DNA from 2 places in the Lysinibacillus sp. S1 genome. Region 1 is predicted to be linked to the other one. Evidence: riboswitches for the same ligand, from Rfam matches in the RefSeq annotation. Region 1 holds a riboswitch; the other holds the start of a gene.
What was found. A riboswitch is a leader RNA that binds a small molecule or an ion and turns the genes downstream of it on or off. The one in region 1 is predicted to bind cobalamin.

Region 1 (9,267 bases):
ACTTATTTATGCAGGTATTGCGCAAACTGAGCATTTAAAAGAATGGGAAAATATATATGCACCCTATTATGACTGGATGAGTCATTTCTTATTATCTGGCCAGCAACAGGGAATGATACGTGATTCAATTGACCCAACACGTTCTGCTAAACTGATGATTGGTCTAATTGAATCTGCTGCTGAACAAATTTATTTATTTGATGATAGCAAGGACGAAACAATGAAATTGCTCAAGCTTGAGCTTATAGACTTCCTATCTCACGCACTTGGCCTACGTCACCCATAAAAGTGACGTTCTCTTTTACCTCGAAAATGACTGAATGTCAGTCATTGTATTACCTAATAGAAAGGATTTTATTGATGAAAAAAGAATGGATGTACGTCGTTTTAACAAGTTTATTTGAATTGCTTTGGGTATTTGGCTTTAACGTAGCAAGCTCATGGTGGCATTGGATAATTATTGTGACAATCATTGCTATAGATTTTCATTTCTTATCGAAGGCTTGTGAGAGCTTACCTACTGGTACAGTCTACGCTATTTTCGCTGGAGCAGGTGCAATCGGTACCACATTAATGGATATTTTCATTTTCGAAGGAGAATTTAATGCCATTAAAGGACTGTTCATGATTATTTTATTATTAGGTGTGATTGGTCTAAAATTAGCGGATAATTCCTCTAAAGAGCAGATGCAAACGAAAGGAGAGAATGTATAATGGGTTGGATACTTATTATCTTAGCTGCATTGTCTGAAATTATAGGTGTGGTTGGCTTACGCTTCTATAGTCAGCATAAAACATTACGAAACTTAATGTTATATATTGGTGGTTTTGGTGTGTCTTTTGCCCTTTTATATGCATCCTTCAACTATTTGCAGTTAAGTATTGCCTATGTTGTTTGGGTAGGAATTGGTACTGTTGGAGCTGTACTCGTAAATATCATTTTCTTTGGCGAATCCAAAAATCTATCACGTATTATCAGTATCATAGCAATTATCGTAGGTGTAGCAGGCTTAAAAGCAGTATCTTAATGGCTTTACAATATAGGACGCCACTCTTAAATCGGAGGCGTCCTGTATTCATTTATTTAAAATGGCATGAAATGGGAGTAATTAAGATAAAAATTCATAAATACCATCCGCGATAAATTCTGCAGGTCCACGCATCCAGATATGATCATTGTCAGCCCATCGTATGACTAAGTCACCGCCACTAAGTTGGACTACTATCTCTTCTCCCTTCTGACAAAAACCATTTAATATAGCAGCCACTACCGCTGCACAAGCACCTGTCCCACATGCCTCTGTTATACCCGAACCTCGTTCCCAAACGCAGCATTTTAATGCCTTCTCATGAACAACCTCTACAAACTCAACATTGCAGCGATAAGGAAATCTCATATCGTTTGCTATAATACCGCCTAATGTTCTTAATGGTGCTTGCTCGATCGCATTCACAAAAACTACGGTATTGGGATTGCCCAAAAACAAAGCTGTTACTAAAAGAGTTTGTTGGGGTAAAGGAAATATTTCATTGATGACAAGCTCATTTGGGTTTCCTAACATCGGAATGTCTTTGCGCAATAAGAGAGGCTTGCCCATATCGACAATCACTTCTATTACACGATTGTCTTGCACCACTACCTGTACCAGCATAATCCCGGATTTCGTTTCAATCGTAATTAGCTCTTGTCGTACAATATGACGTTCAAAAATATACTTAGCAACACAGCGAAGACCGTTACCACAATTTGTCCCCTCAGATCCATCTTTATTAAATACACGCATACCACAGTCAGCAATTTTAGAGGGTTGGATAATAATCAATCCATCTGAGCCAATACCAGTATGGACATTGGCCATTTTTTGAGCCAATTCACAAAAGATATCTTCCTTGTAATCATGTTGGAAAAGATCAAGATAGATATAGCTGTTGCCAATACCATGCATTTTCGTAAAGGCTATTTGCATACAGTCACTCCTTAAAGGTTGTTTTATGTATCTAATAGAAGATGACACTTTTCTATATTTGGCTAAACCCCTTCGTGAACTGTTCAGGAACATATGTAAGATACGGCTTCCCTGTCATTGGATGTATTTGAATATCCGCAAAAACACCAAATACATCTTGCAGCACTGTTGGCGTAAGTACTTCCTCTGGTGTACCATGACAAACTATTCGCCCTTGCTGTAAAACGTAAATTTGATCGCAATACATAGCAGCAATATTCAAATCATGTAAAGCTGCTACTACGGTTAAATGCAAAGTCTGAATTAAATCCATAAGTTGAAGTTGATGTTGAATATCTAAATGATTCGTCGGCTCATCTAATATTAATATCTGTGCTTGTTGAGCGAGTGCCCTTGCAACCATGACACGTTTTTTCTCGCCACCAGAAAGCGAACTAAAGCTTCGTTTCTCTAAATGCGATATGCCCGTTTGCCTAAGAGCCTCTTTAACAATTTGAAAATCTTTCTCTTGATCAAGCTCTAACAGCTTTTTATGTGGGGTTCTTCCCATACTGACTAAATCATGCACAGTGAAATCAAATAATACGGGTGTCTCTTGGCTTACAACAGCCAAATTTTTCGCAATTGCTTTGCTTGATTGCTTTAATATATCTTGCTCATTTAATACTACCGAGCCACTTTCAGGTTTTAGGAGACGATACATATTTTTTAACAATGTTGATTTTCCGCTCCCATTAGGACCAATTAATCCAACAAATTGCTTTTCTTTTATTTGAATACTTACATCATGCAGTATACGCTGATCGTAAATGGAGAATGATACTTTTTTCGCTTCTAATGTCATGGAAGTTAATCTCCTTCACCGAAAGAATAATTGTTACGACGGAGAAGCCAAATGAAAAATGGTCCTCCACAAAAAGCTGTAATAATACCAATTGGCATTTCCTGAGGAGCAATAATAATTCGAGCAAAGGCATCTGCCCACACTAAGAATATTCCACCTATTAAAGCACTGATAGGTATTACGTATTTATAGTTTGAGCCCACAATTAAACGCACAATATGGGGAATAATCAATCCCACAAATCCTATAGAACCACTAACTGCGACAAGCACACCTGTTAATAGAGATACTAGTAGTATTAACTGAATACGGAATTGCTGAAGATTAACGCCTAATGTCACTGCCGCCTCTTCTCCTAGTAATAATAAATTTAAATTGCGATAGTGTAGCCACAGTAGCCCAAATACAATAAAGAATACGAAAGCTGGAATCACAATATTATTCCATTTGGCTCCAGCTAAACTACCTAGCATCCAAAACATAACAGCCTTTAAGGCCCCTTCTTGCTTTGACATCATTAAAATAAAGTTAGAGATAGCCGTTAAGATAAAGGACACAGCCATGCCTGCCAATAGCAAGCGGAAAATAGAGACACGTCCCCCAACACGTGATAAGAAAAAGACAAGTGCAATGGCAAGTAATGAACCAAGGAATGCGGATACTGAAAGAGCGTAAATACCTAAAAATGAAAAGGCTCCTAAAATAATCACAGAAGTAGCTCCGACAGCTGCCCCTGAAGAAATCCCTAGAATATACGGGTCTGCAATAGAATTACGTACTAGTGCCTGAATGGCTGCCCCTGCAATAGCTAACCCCGCTCCTACTATCGCAGCTAGCAAAACACGAGGTGCTCTTATTTGCCAGATGATGATTTCCTGAGAGCGACTCCAATCTTGCTCGATCGAATTTTGTATAAAAGGAATTTTAGAAAGAATGACTTTCCATACATATAACGGTGTAACTGTAACTGAGCCAACRATTACAGCAAAGGTCATTGAAACAATTAATACCATGAAAAGTACGAAGGAAAATAACATAAATTTTTTATTCATCTGTTTTAAACTCCTACTGAATATTGATGAATGAAGCAATAAAAAAAGGTATCCCATGCGAAAATGCGCATAGAAATACCCAAGATTAAACAAAGTCAGAAAAATATCCAGCTATTGTCCGTAATTGCTTGCATCCTCGTGGGCATTACAGGTATTACTAAATGGCAGGTCTCCTGGCTTCGATTCACTATCCTATAATTGCCTTCCCATTCTTAAACAGTGGCAAATCATATTATAGGATTCATCGTTACAGTTGCGGGACAGCGTCGGACTTCCACCGACTTCCCTTTTAAGTGACATTCAAAATGTCACACCAATAGTATTTGAAGTTATAAAATTGTGACGATTCTATCATACATTTTTATAGATAGATAGTCTACTTCAATTTAATTCAGTAATTGCGTTAACTTATACAAATAATAAAGTTGACACAAATGTATTCGTTTTTTACACTAGCAGTAATAACTTATAAAACGAGGTGAAATCATGGCAACTGTTACACAACATAGTCACCATAAGTTAAGAACTGTTGACATTACCTACATTGGATTATTTACAACGCTAATGATGGTGGGTGCTAATATCACTTCCTTTGCACCTTTTATGGTAGTAGGTGGTGTACCCATTACGCTTCAAACCTTCTTTGCAATTTTAGCAGGGCTTATTCTTGGTAGTAGAAAAGGTGCGCTCGCCTGCACAATTTATATGTGCGTAGGATTGGCAGGAGCTCCTGTCTTTGCTCGTTTCGGGGGTGGAATTGGCCAAATTTTAAGCCCTACCTTTGGGTTTATTATTACTTTTATATTTGCGGCATTTGTTGCGGGGTTAATCGTAGAACGAAGCGGAACAAAGAAAAGTTTTATCGTAGCTGCTTTGGTAGCAACGGCTATAAATTATTTGATAGGAACAAATTGGATGTTTTTTGCCTATAAGCTATGGGCAAGTGCGCCAGAGAATTTTTCATATAAGCTCGCTTGGCTTTGGATGATTCCTCCACTACCAAAAGATATTATTTTAGCTATTTTTGCTGGTATCTTCGCCCATAGATTACAAAAAACATTGAAGATCATGCCCATTCAATAGCATATCTCCCCGCCAGACTAGAGAAATGTTTTTCATAGGTTATATCCATCGTTTCTGCATATTTATTTGCTACATTAGGAGCACATAGTGAGGAGGATATCATATGAAATTCAATAAAAGATGGTCAGTCGGACTATTATCAGTAGTCGCTCTAATTAGTTTATCGGCTTGTACAGAGGATCAAACAAAACCTGCGTCCACTTCTAATGAAGCTGCTGAAGAAATGGATCATTCTACAATGAACCATTCAAGTTCTGGCGAAGTACCAGTAACGTTAAAAAAAGCTGAAAATCCGAAATTTCCTATAGGAAGCACAGCCATTATTACAGATGGACATATGGAAGGTATGAAAGGGGCCGAAGCAACAATAGTAGGTGCCTATACTACAACTGCCTATGTTATTTCCTATGAGCCTACATCTGGTGGAAAGCGAATAGAAAAGCATAAGTGGGTAATTCATGAAGAATTAATTGACCCACAAGAAGCACCACTGGCTCCTGGAACAGAAGTAAAAACGGACGCAACACATATGGAAGGTATGGAAAATGCGACTGTCCTTATTGACGAGGCTGTGCAAACAACTGTATATATGGTTGATTATACTTCCACTACAAGTGGTGAAGCTGTAACAAATCATAAATGGGTAACAGAAGAAGAGCTTAGTCCAAAATAATAGAAAATAACCTCTACCTTCAATTCTGGTAGAGGTTATTTTCTAGCTTTTATGTTCCATTTGCTTTCTCTTTGCAGACTTATGCCATTTATAGCCGATGCCCCAAACGGTTTGCAAGTAATCATCCGCCGGAAAACCACTTTTTCTTAATTTTTCTCGTAAATTACGTACATGTGAATCAATGGTACGATCTTCAATCGTTACATCATATCCCCAAACGGCATGTATAAGGTGTTCTCTAGAAAATGCTCTATTTTGATAATCTAAAAATAGGGCGAGCATGGCAAATTCCTTTGGTGTTAATGGAATTGCCTTATGTTGAAAATATACTTCAAAGGACTCTCTATCTAAACAAAGCCCTTCAAAGTTAATCACTTTTTCTTCAGATATCGTTCTTCTTAATACAGCATGTATGCGTGCTAACAATTCTTCCTCATCAAAAGGCTTTAAAACGTAGTCATCAGCACCAAGATTTAAACCTTTTACAATATCAGCGTGTTCTCCTTTTGCAGTAAGCATAATGATAGGAACATCCCAAAACTTCCTAATTTCCTGGCAAACCTGCCACCCATCCATCTCTGGCATCATAATATCCAAAAGAACTAAATCCACATGCTCTTCTTCTAAAAAATGCAATGCCTCTTGTATAGAAGACATTGCTCTACAATTAAATAGTGGTTCCAAATAAAGGGTTAATAAATCTAACATTCTTGGTTCATCATCAATGCATAAAATCGTTTTCATTCATTTCTACTCCTTTAAATGATAATTCAAAAGTAGTCCCTTTATTTATTTCACTTCTAACCTTTATTTCTCCCCCATGTGCTTGTACTAGCTCCTTGACAATAGCAAGCCCAAGTCCAGATCCACCTAAAGCACGACTACGTGATTTTTCCACTCGATAAAACCGATCAAAAATATACGGTAAATCCTTCTTTGGAATTCCTTTCCCTGTGTCTTCAACGATGATGCTTAAAATTCCACTGTCTTGTTTTACAGTGACTGTAGTCATATCTCCTGGTGCACAATAGATTAATGCATTATTTAATAGATTAATCAGAATTTGCTCAAGTCTTGCTTCATCTGCACATAGTGTTAAGCCATTATCACAACGTACAACTAAATAGATACCTTTATCTTGAAAAGCGGGACTTAATTTTTCTTCAATGCTTGTAAAAAACGGCTCTAAATGTAAGCAATGTTTTTCAATTACAAATGAGTTTTCATCCATTTTCGCTAAATCAAATAAATCTTTGATTAATCTAGAAAGTCTATTTGTTTCTTCTATTATAATAGCTAAATACTTTTGACGATCTTGCTCTGTTAAATCCCGTTTAGCAAGAATGTCTGTATAGCCTTTAATAAAAGTTAGCGGTGTACGAAGCTCATGTGCAATACTCGATAAAAACTCCTTACGCTCTTGCCTTAGATGATTTAAATCATTGGATAAAAGCTGGATAGCATTTGATAAATCCCCAAGCTCATCTTTTCCATTCGTAGAAAGAGCAACTGTAAAATCACCCTTACTCATTTTCAATGTAGCCTCTTTCATTTGAATAAGTGGCTTAGCCAGCTTACGAGATAGAACAACAATGACTGCAATACTGACTAGACCAGATACAATACCCACGATGAGAAAATGCTTATTCAGCCGTTTCATTAATGCATGGATGGAATCGGTATTTTGAAACATAAATACATAGCCAATCGTTCCTTGCTGATTTTGAATAGGGCTTATAGTCGCAATTGCTTTAACTTCTTGCCAATTGTCTTGTAAAACCCTTCCTTCATAAGGTATTTCCCCCTCTATTTCACGAATCAGATCACTGATTTCTTGATGTGGCTGTGAGGATGCAAGGATTGTCCCGAAATGGTCAGTCACCACGACATCTGTACTTGCTTCTGATTCCATAAGAACGACATGTGCTAGTGTTTCATTATTGAAGTTCTGTTCTAATATAGTACGATGTGAATTTCCTCTCGCTTGTAAACGCTCTAGTTCCTCTTCCACTCTAGAATTCGTCAAGGAAACATGCAAAAAAAACATCATAAAGGTTTCAATACAAAACAATGTGATGAAGAAGATAATGCCCAGCTTTAATGATAATTTTCTCATCCGTAACCACCATTTTAGAATTTCTTAAAAGTATATCTTGAAAGTGTGAAGATTTCATGCAGAAGTAGCATCTTTCCAAACAAAAAATGCCCATAAGTATATTGTATACCTATGGGTCATAGTATTGAACATTCATTAGAATTTGTATGAAAAAGGCTTGCCGCTTCACAAGAATTACCATCTTAGCAAAGATTTTATGGGTAACTAATCACTTCTCCAAGTGCCTATCCTTTCTCTAATGGGCTATTTTATCCGTTACTGCTAATATGAAAAATAATCTCTTGATGTATGGTTGATGGGAGAGGAGCTAGCGTCACAGAGTAGACCCTAGAGCGAACGGAATTGAGGGAAGCGGCATCGGACGCTAGCGGAACCGAAATCAACCATTCGCCTTAACAAAAGAGCTTTTTTTGCTAGTGACATCCTCTTTTTTTCAACAATATAACCCATAAGTATATTGTATACTTATGGGTTATATTTTAATTAAACGTATTTTTTTGCCCAACTTAAGAAATTATCAATAACTACGTCAAGGAATTTCACTGTACCTTCATCAGTTAAATTGCCTTCTTCATCAAATTTAGTGTGAACAGCACCAATATAAACGTCATTACCGCTAAGTAATGGTGAGTTAATGCCTGGAGAGAATAAAATATCACGTAAATGTAATTGTGCTTTTACAGTACCTAAGTTCCCCATTGATGCACCCATAATGATAGATGGTTTGCCAATCATTACTTTATCTACACGAGATAGCCAATCAATAGCATTTACCATAACCCCAGGAACTGTACCATTATATTCAGGTGTAACCCAAAGTACAGCGTCTGCAGCTTTTACTTTTGCTTTAAAATCAAGAACTGCTTGTGGAGCCTCATTTTCAATATCTTGATTATACATTGGTAGGTCCTTTAAGCTTAATACTTCAAGATCTAACTTTTCTGTATAACGTTTTTGAATAAATTGAGCTAATTGCATATTATAAGATTCTTTACGGATACTACCTACGATTGCTACTACTTTCATGATGTTTCCTCCTAAATGTACATTATTCATAGTATTTGTATAGCTATTGTATTTTATACCATTTCAATAATAAATGGCAAATTCTTCAACTGGCTTGCGATACCCACGTAATCGACGACTGCTTTCTTTTTCTTTCCCAATAGTAATCATTAAGGCTATTTCATGTGTTTCTGGCACATTGAAAAGCTCACGCATTTTCTGATTATCAAAGCCAATCATTGGGCAAGTGTCCCAACCACGATTTTTCGCAGCTAGCATGAATAACATTGCAGACAGAGAAGCATTACGAATGGCTTCATCTTTCATGAATCCTTCACCGCGATCCTCATAAAATCTTGTATTCTCTGCTACAATATCCTCTAGTTCACCCGCTGTAATTATGCCTAAATCCACCATGCCCTGACTTAACTCAGCAGTATTTTTATATGCTTCCTTGTCACCTAGTACAAGAATTACACCTGAAGCTGAATGTACTTTATATTGACCATATGCTGCCTCTCTCACCT
Region 2 (5,962 bases), 1.1 Mb from region 1:
TTTGTCCATCAATCGAAACGGTTCCAGCAGTAGCTGGTAAAATACCACTCATTACTTTTAATAATGTGGATTTCCCGCTACCATTCGGCCCTAGAATGCCAAGAATTTTTCCTTTTTCAACAGTAAAACTAATGTCCCTGACGATTGGTACATCTTCATAGCCACCTGATAGATGTTCAACAACAATCATGCCCGTACCCCCTTGCTTCTTCGCTGCTTATAAAAAATATAGGAGAAAACAGGTGCTCCAATAAATGCCGTAATAACACCAATTGGTAGCTCTCTTGGCACAATGATTGTTCGTGCTACTAAGTCGCAAATAATGAGTAATGTTGCACCATTGAAAAAAGATAATGGTAATAAGTGGCGATGATCAGAACCCCAAATCATCCTTGTCATATGCGGCACTACTAATCCTACAAAGCCAATTGTGCCAGAAACTGCTACAGCTGCTCCAGTTAGCATGGAGCCACCTGTTAATATCAAATATTTACTGCGCTTTACATTAACACCTAAATGTTTTGCTCGCTCTTCACCATACAACAAAACATTTAATTCTCGTCTTTGTGTCCATAGCATAATTGAACCAACAATCACAAAAGGAATGATCATTTGGACATATGGCCAACCACGCATCGAAACAGAACCAAGTAGCCAGMCTATTACCTGACGTAATTCTTCACCAGATAAGGCAATCATTAATGAAATAAGGGAACCTAAAAAAGAACTAAAAATAACACCTGTTAATATCAACGTTTCCATTTTTAATGAGCGGTCTACGAGTCTAGCAAAGCTCATAACAACTACCATCGTAATGATAGCACCAATCATACKGAAGATTGGCAGCGCATACAAACCGACAACAGGTATAGAAATACTAAAAAAGATCGTTAAAACAGCACCAACAGAAGCCCCTGATGAAACCCCTAGTGTATATGGATCTGCTAATGGATTTTTTAATAAACCTTGGAAAGCTGCTCCAGCAATAGCTAGAGATGCGCCTACTAGTCCCGCTAATAACACGCGAGGCAAACGAATTTTCCAAAAGATATTGGCGGCTGTTTCATCAACCGCCTTATTCCACAATACTTCTAATGGAATATGAACCGAGCCTATCGCTACGCCACACCAGATGCTAATAAGAAGAAGCGTACATGTTAATGTATAGGCTAGTGCTATTTTTTTCACTTAAATACCTCAGGATAGATTGCTTTTGCTAATTCTTCTAGACCTTCAGCTAAACGTGGCCCTTGACGACTTGTCGTACTTTCATCTACCTGCACAATCGCATTATTTTTTACGGCATTAATCGTATMAAAGCCCGCACGTTTTGKTATTTTCGTTAAAWTATCTGGTAMATAATGATATGTCACCACGATGACATCTGGATTTTTTGCGATAATTTGTTCTGCATCAATTTTATACCAATTATCGCCATCTACAGCTACATTCTCTGCATTGATCATTTCAAGCATAGCGTTCATAAATGTACCATTGCCAGCTGTATAAATATCTGGCTCATCTGATGCTTCAACTAACACTTTTTTGGGTTCAACATCCTTGACTTTAGACAAAACTTCTTCTACTTTTGCCTTCATATTAGCGACAATTTTTTCTGCCTCTGGTAATTTCCCTGTAGCACGTCCAAGTTGCTCAATTGTTGTATATGTTTCATTAAAGTCTTGTGCATTTTTTACAACAAATACTTTCAAACCTGCTGATTCAAGCTGTGCAATAGCCTCTTCTGAAAGAGACATGCTAGATTCGTGTGAAAAAACGATATCTGGTTTTAAGGCAATAATTTTTTCAATATCGTATTCCATACCGCCAACCTTATCCTTCTCAGCTGCCTCTGGCGGATAATCGTCGTTGTCCGTAACACCAACTATTTCATCATTTAAACCTAGTCCAAAAAGGATTTCAGTATTACTTGGAATAAGTGAAACAATTTTCTCAGGAGGTGCTTCAAGTGTAATGTCCTTACCAAGGGCATCTGTTATCGTCATTGGGAATGTTGCTTCATCCACYTGTGCTGTTTCTTGCTGTGTTTGCTGCTCGTTAGATGGCTTGTTATCTTTTGCTTCCTGCCCACAAGCAGCTAGCAAGCCTACTGCTAAAAATGCTGATAATCCTATTTTCCAAAATTTCTTCATGTGAATCCTCCTTCGTTGATCCGTGCGACATTTCGCTTTATTCTACATCAAAATAAAACCCCTCATCTTTGATCGATGAGGGGGCAAAATCGCACCAAAAAAACTGATACAAAATCCACCACCCTATCCTCGTAGGTTGTCATGTCGTTATAAAGGCAGGTCTCCTGGCTAGTGCTACTTGCGATTTTTCAAGCCTTCCCGAAATCTTCAGTGGCATCATTTGAAAAAACTCACACTTACAGTGGCGGGACCGCATCGGAATTACACCGATTTCCCTTTTCACTTTACTTAAGTAAAGAACCTTKATAATATTCAGTTGATTTCATTATACATGAAAATGAAAAAAGTCGCCTCCATTCAAGACGACTCCCCGGCCATTATACAATTTCAGAAAAGTATTGGACTGTTTTCATTTGAGCACCCATTTCTCTTAATGACCATGTCTGTTCTAAATAAACGTCCGCTAGTTTTTCATATTTCCCACCAAATTTATGTGCCCACTCAACCGCTATGACACTTTCATAAAGGTGAGCCATTTTTTCCGCCATACCCTTAGCTTCAAAAGTTTTCGTTGCCTCGTCTAAAGCGCTAAAAATTTGCAGTTTCACAGACATATTCGCCAATTGTTCTTTAACGATTTGTACTAGTGAGCTGTCAGCTAATTTGTCTAATCGTTCCTCCATCTCCTGTACAAACAGTTCATGAGCATGAAACTTATCTACTAAACGAATGAGTTCTAAGGCCAAAATATTAGCCGTACCCTCCCACACCGTTAACACTTGGGCGTCTCTTAATAAGCGGGGCGTTACAAAGTCTTCTATATAGCCATTACCTCCGTGTAATTCAATTGCCTCACTAGCATAATGAACAGCTTGCTCTGCTGTTTCCTTTTTCATAATGGCAATATATAAACGATTCATAATAAGATCTTGCTGAGTTCCCTGTCCACTTGTCACTTTATCGTATAATTGGATAAGATCAAAAACTGTCGCTACTTCCACGTGCAACTTAGCTGCAAATTTCCCTAAAGTATCCTGAATCATAGGGTACTGTGTTAAGGGCTTGCCAAATGCATGTCGATTGCTTACATAATGTTTTGCCTCTAAGAAGCCGCGACGCATAATACCAATTGAAGCGACTGCATTACAAATTCTAGAGAGATTTAGTGCTTCTAGCATATAATAAATCCCTTTATTTTGCTCCCCTACAACATAGGCAAGTGCACCATCAAATTCTACCTCACCAGAGGGAACTGCCCGAACGCCTAGCTTATCTTTCAGTCGGCGAATACGTAGATGATTTGTTGTTCCATCTTCTTTGCGCCAAGGAACTGCAAACAATGTTAAGCCTCTGGAACCTGCTGGCGCACCTTCTAGKCGTGCTAATACCATCGCTACACCACACATGCCCGCATTGGATGCAAAATATTTTTCACCATATAGACGATAAGCAGTGCCATCCTTTCTCGCCTCCACCACATTTGCACCTACGTCAGAGCCCCCTTGACGTTCTGTTAAAAAGGTCGCACCTTCATATAAATCTGTGTCACCTGTTGCACACACATGTGGTAAAAAACGCTGCTTTACCTCTTCATCTGCATAATGATCTAATAGATAGGCAGTTGCCATTGTCAATGTTACTGGACAATAAAAACCGGGCTCTGCATGTGATAGCAAATAACCTTGTGYAAAGCTATAAACATAATTCCCCTTGTGTCCTAGCTGCGGAATATGCTTGTGTACATAACCTACAATCCCAGTATTATATGTCTCTTCAAYMRYTYTKWYRWWGCCATCATTAACCCAAACCTCTGATATCTCTTCACCATAGGCATCATATCTTTGAAGGCGAGGCTCACCCTGTCGATCTGTATGCTTTGCCCTCGCATCAATATCACCTGCACATAGCTCACCAAAATCTGTTAACTCTCGTTGGGCATAGGATAAAAACTCTTTATCTAACATCATTTCCACTATTTTTTGAAGCGTGTCATCTTCAGTAAAAAAGTTCGTAGTACGCATTGCTTCTTGTTGTAATACTTTCATGCTATCTCACCTCTTGCCCCTTTAAATTTTGTTTTAATATTTTGCCTGATGCATTGCGTGGTAGCGCTTCTACTTTTTCAAAAATACGTGGTATTTTAAACTTTGCAAGATGCTCCTCTAAATAAGCTTTCAAAGCTTCCTCATGGATGTCTTGTTTAGCAGAATACACCGCCTTTACAGTTTCCCCCCATTGCGGATGTGGTACACCAATTACCGCAACCTCGAATATACCTTCAAAGCTCAATAAACAATCTTCAATTTCTTTCGGATAAATGTTGACACCTCCCGAAATAATGACATCCTTTTTACGATCTACGATCCAAATAAAACCATCTTCATCCTTGCGAGCTAGATCTCCGGTTTTTAACCAACCATCAATAAAGGCTTCATTAGTAGCTACTTCATCCTTATAGTAGCCAAGCATGTTGCCCTCACCCAACAAGACAATTTCCCCCACTTCGCCTACATTTACATTTTCTCCACTGTCATTCACAATACGCAACTCTGTACCAAGTGGCGCCCGCTGACCAATACTTCCTGCCTTTGCTTCATGCTCCTTGCCAAATAATAATGAGCCACTTGGACCTGCCTCTGTTAATCCATATACACAAGTCAAATTATTTGTGCGGAATGCCTGCTGAATGAACCGAACCTCACTTTGAGATAACGGTGCCCCACCATAGACCCACCATTTCATAGAAGACAAATCTGCCGAATGTAGCCTTGGCAGTTGTGCCGTTAATAAATAAGCAACAGGTGCACCAAAGAAATGTGTTGTTTTCTCCTTTTCAATGGAATCAATGAATAAATCGGGTGTAAAAGTTGGTGTTAATACATTTGTTGAGCCTACCAATACACCCGCCATTAAAAATAAATGTAATGGTGCAGAGTGTGTTAATGGCATCATAAGCAAAATACGGCTCTCAGGCTTTACCTCCATTTCAACAGCTATCATTTGCGCCACTGTTAAAATATTACGGTAGCTAAATAACACACCCTTTGGTTTTCCTGTCGTGCCAGATGTATATAAAATCGTGGAAGGGTCATCCTCTTGTAACTGACAATCAATTGTTTGTGTACTAGCATTTTGAAGCATTGATTCATACTGATGCCATCCCACTTTTTCTTGACCTGTTTTAATTTTTAACGGAATACCGGCTAGCTGTTCAACTGCTGCAAAAATAGCCTCATGTACGACAATTGCCTTCGCCTCGGCATGCTGCGCCACGTACTCTACTTCTTGCAATGTAAACTTCGCATTGACTGGCACAACGATCGCTCCAATACGCTGAATAGCAAAGTAACTGACAACAAACTCTAAAACGTTTGGCATAAAAATTAAAACCTTATCCCCCTGCTTTACTCCCTGCTCTAGTAAAGCATTACTAAAACATGTCACCTGCTTATCTAAATCTTGGTAGGTTACTCTTCTGCCATGACAAATAACGGCTTCATTTTTCGGATACTTACGGGCATTACGTGCTAATAAATTGGAACTATTCATCTTGCATCTCTCCCTTTAAAGTCGCTAATTTTTCGCTAAACATGCCATGCATTTGTTGTAACTCATGCTTCATCTGCGTCAGCTCAGCTATTTTACTGTCAATCTCTTGAATTTTTTGTTCCCCGTATTCAACCGTTCGCTCTAATTGCTGAATTCCTGAGCGATCAAAATCAAATAGTAAAACCATCTCTTTGATTTCCTCTAAAGAAAATCCGTACCGCTTGCCTCTGAAAATAAGCTTGAGTTTCGCCAATTCTTTT

Region 2: another riboswitch for cobalamin. It lies ahead of ACHZEU_RS10965 (ABC transporter substrate-binding protein); the one in region 1 lies ahead of ACHZEU_RS16380 (FecCD family ABC transporter permease).

The regions. Positions count from the first base shown of each region.
Region 1 covers NZ_CP173154.1:3,287,880-3,297,146, reverse strand. The annotation lists gene ACHZEU_RS16405 (TetR family transcriptional regulator) at 1-286, shown strand, start outside; gene ACHZEU_RS16400 (multidrug efflux SMR transporter) at 361-714, shown strand; gene ACHZEU_RS16395 (multidrug efflux SMR transporter) at 714-1,028, shown strand; gene dapF (diaminopimelate epimerase) at 1,110-1,967, opposite strand; gene ACHZEU_RS16385 (heme ABC transporter ATP-binding protein) at 2,020-2,811, opposite strand; gene ACHZEU_RS16380 (FecCD family ABC transporter permease) at 2,817-3,863, opposite strand; cobalamin riboswitch at 4,009-4,196, opposite strand; gene ACHZEU_RS16375 (biotin transporter BioY) at 4,350-4,946, shown strand; gene ACHZEU_RS16370 (YdhK family protein) at 5,050-5,619, shown strand; gene ACHZEU_RS16365 (response regulator transcription factor) at 5,662-6,363, opposite strand; gene ACHZEU_RS16360 (ATP-binding protein) at 6,341-7,735, opposite strand; gene ACHZEU_RS16355 (NADPH-dependent FMN reductase) at 8,219-8,761, opposite strand; gene ACHZEU_RS16350 (nitroreductase family protein) at 8,825-9,267, opposite strand, start outside.
Region 2 covers NZ_CP173154.1:2,171,201-2,177,162, forward strand. The annotation lists gene ACHZEU_RS10955 (adenosylcobinamide amidohydrolase) at 1-190, opposite strand, end outside; gene ACHZEU_RS10960 (FecCD family ABC transporter permease) at 187-1,188, opposite strand; gene ACHZEU_RS10965 (ABC transporter substrate-binding protein) at 1,185-2,153, opposite strand; cobalamin riboswitch at 2,290-2,473, opposite strand; partial or broken gene ACHZEU_RS10970 (acyl-CoA dehydrogenase family protein) at 2,531-4,198, opposite strand; gene ACHZEU_RS10975 (class I adenylate-forming enzyme family protein) at 4,200-5,702, opposite strand; gene ACHZEU_RS10980 (MerR family transcriptional regulator) at 5,695-5,962, opposite strand, start outside.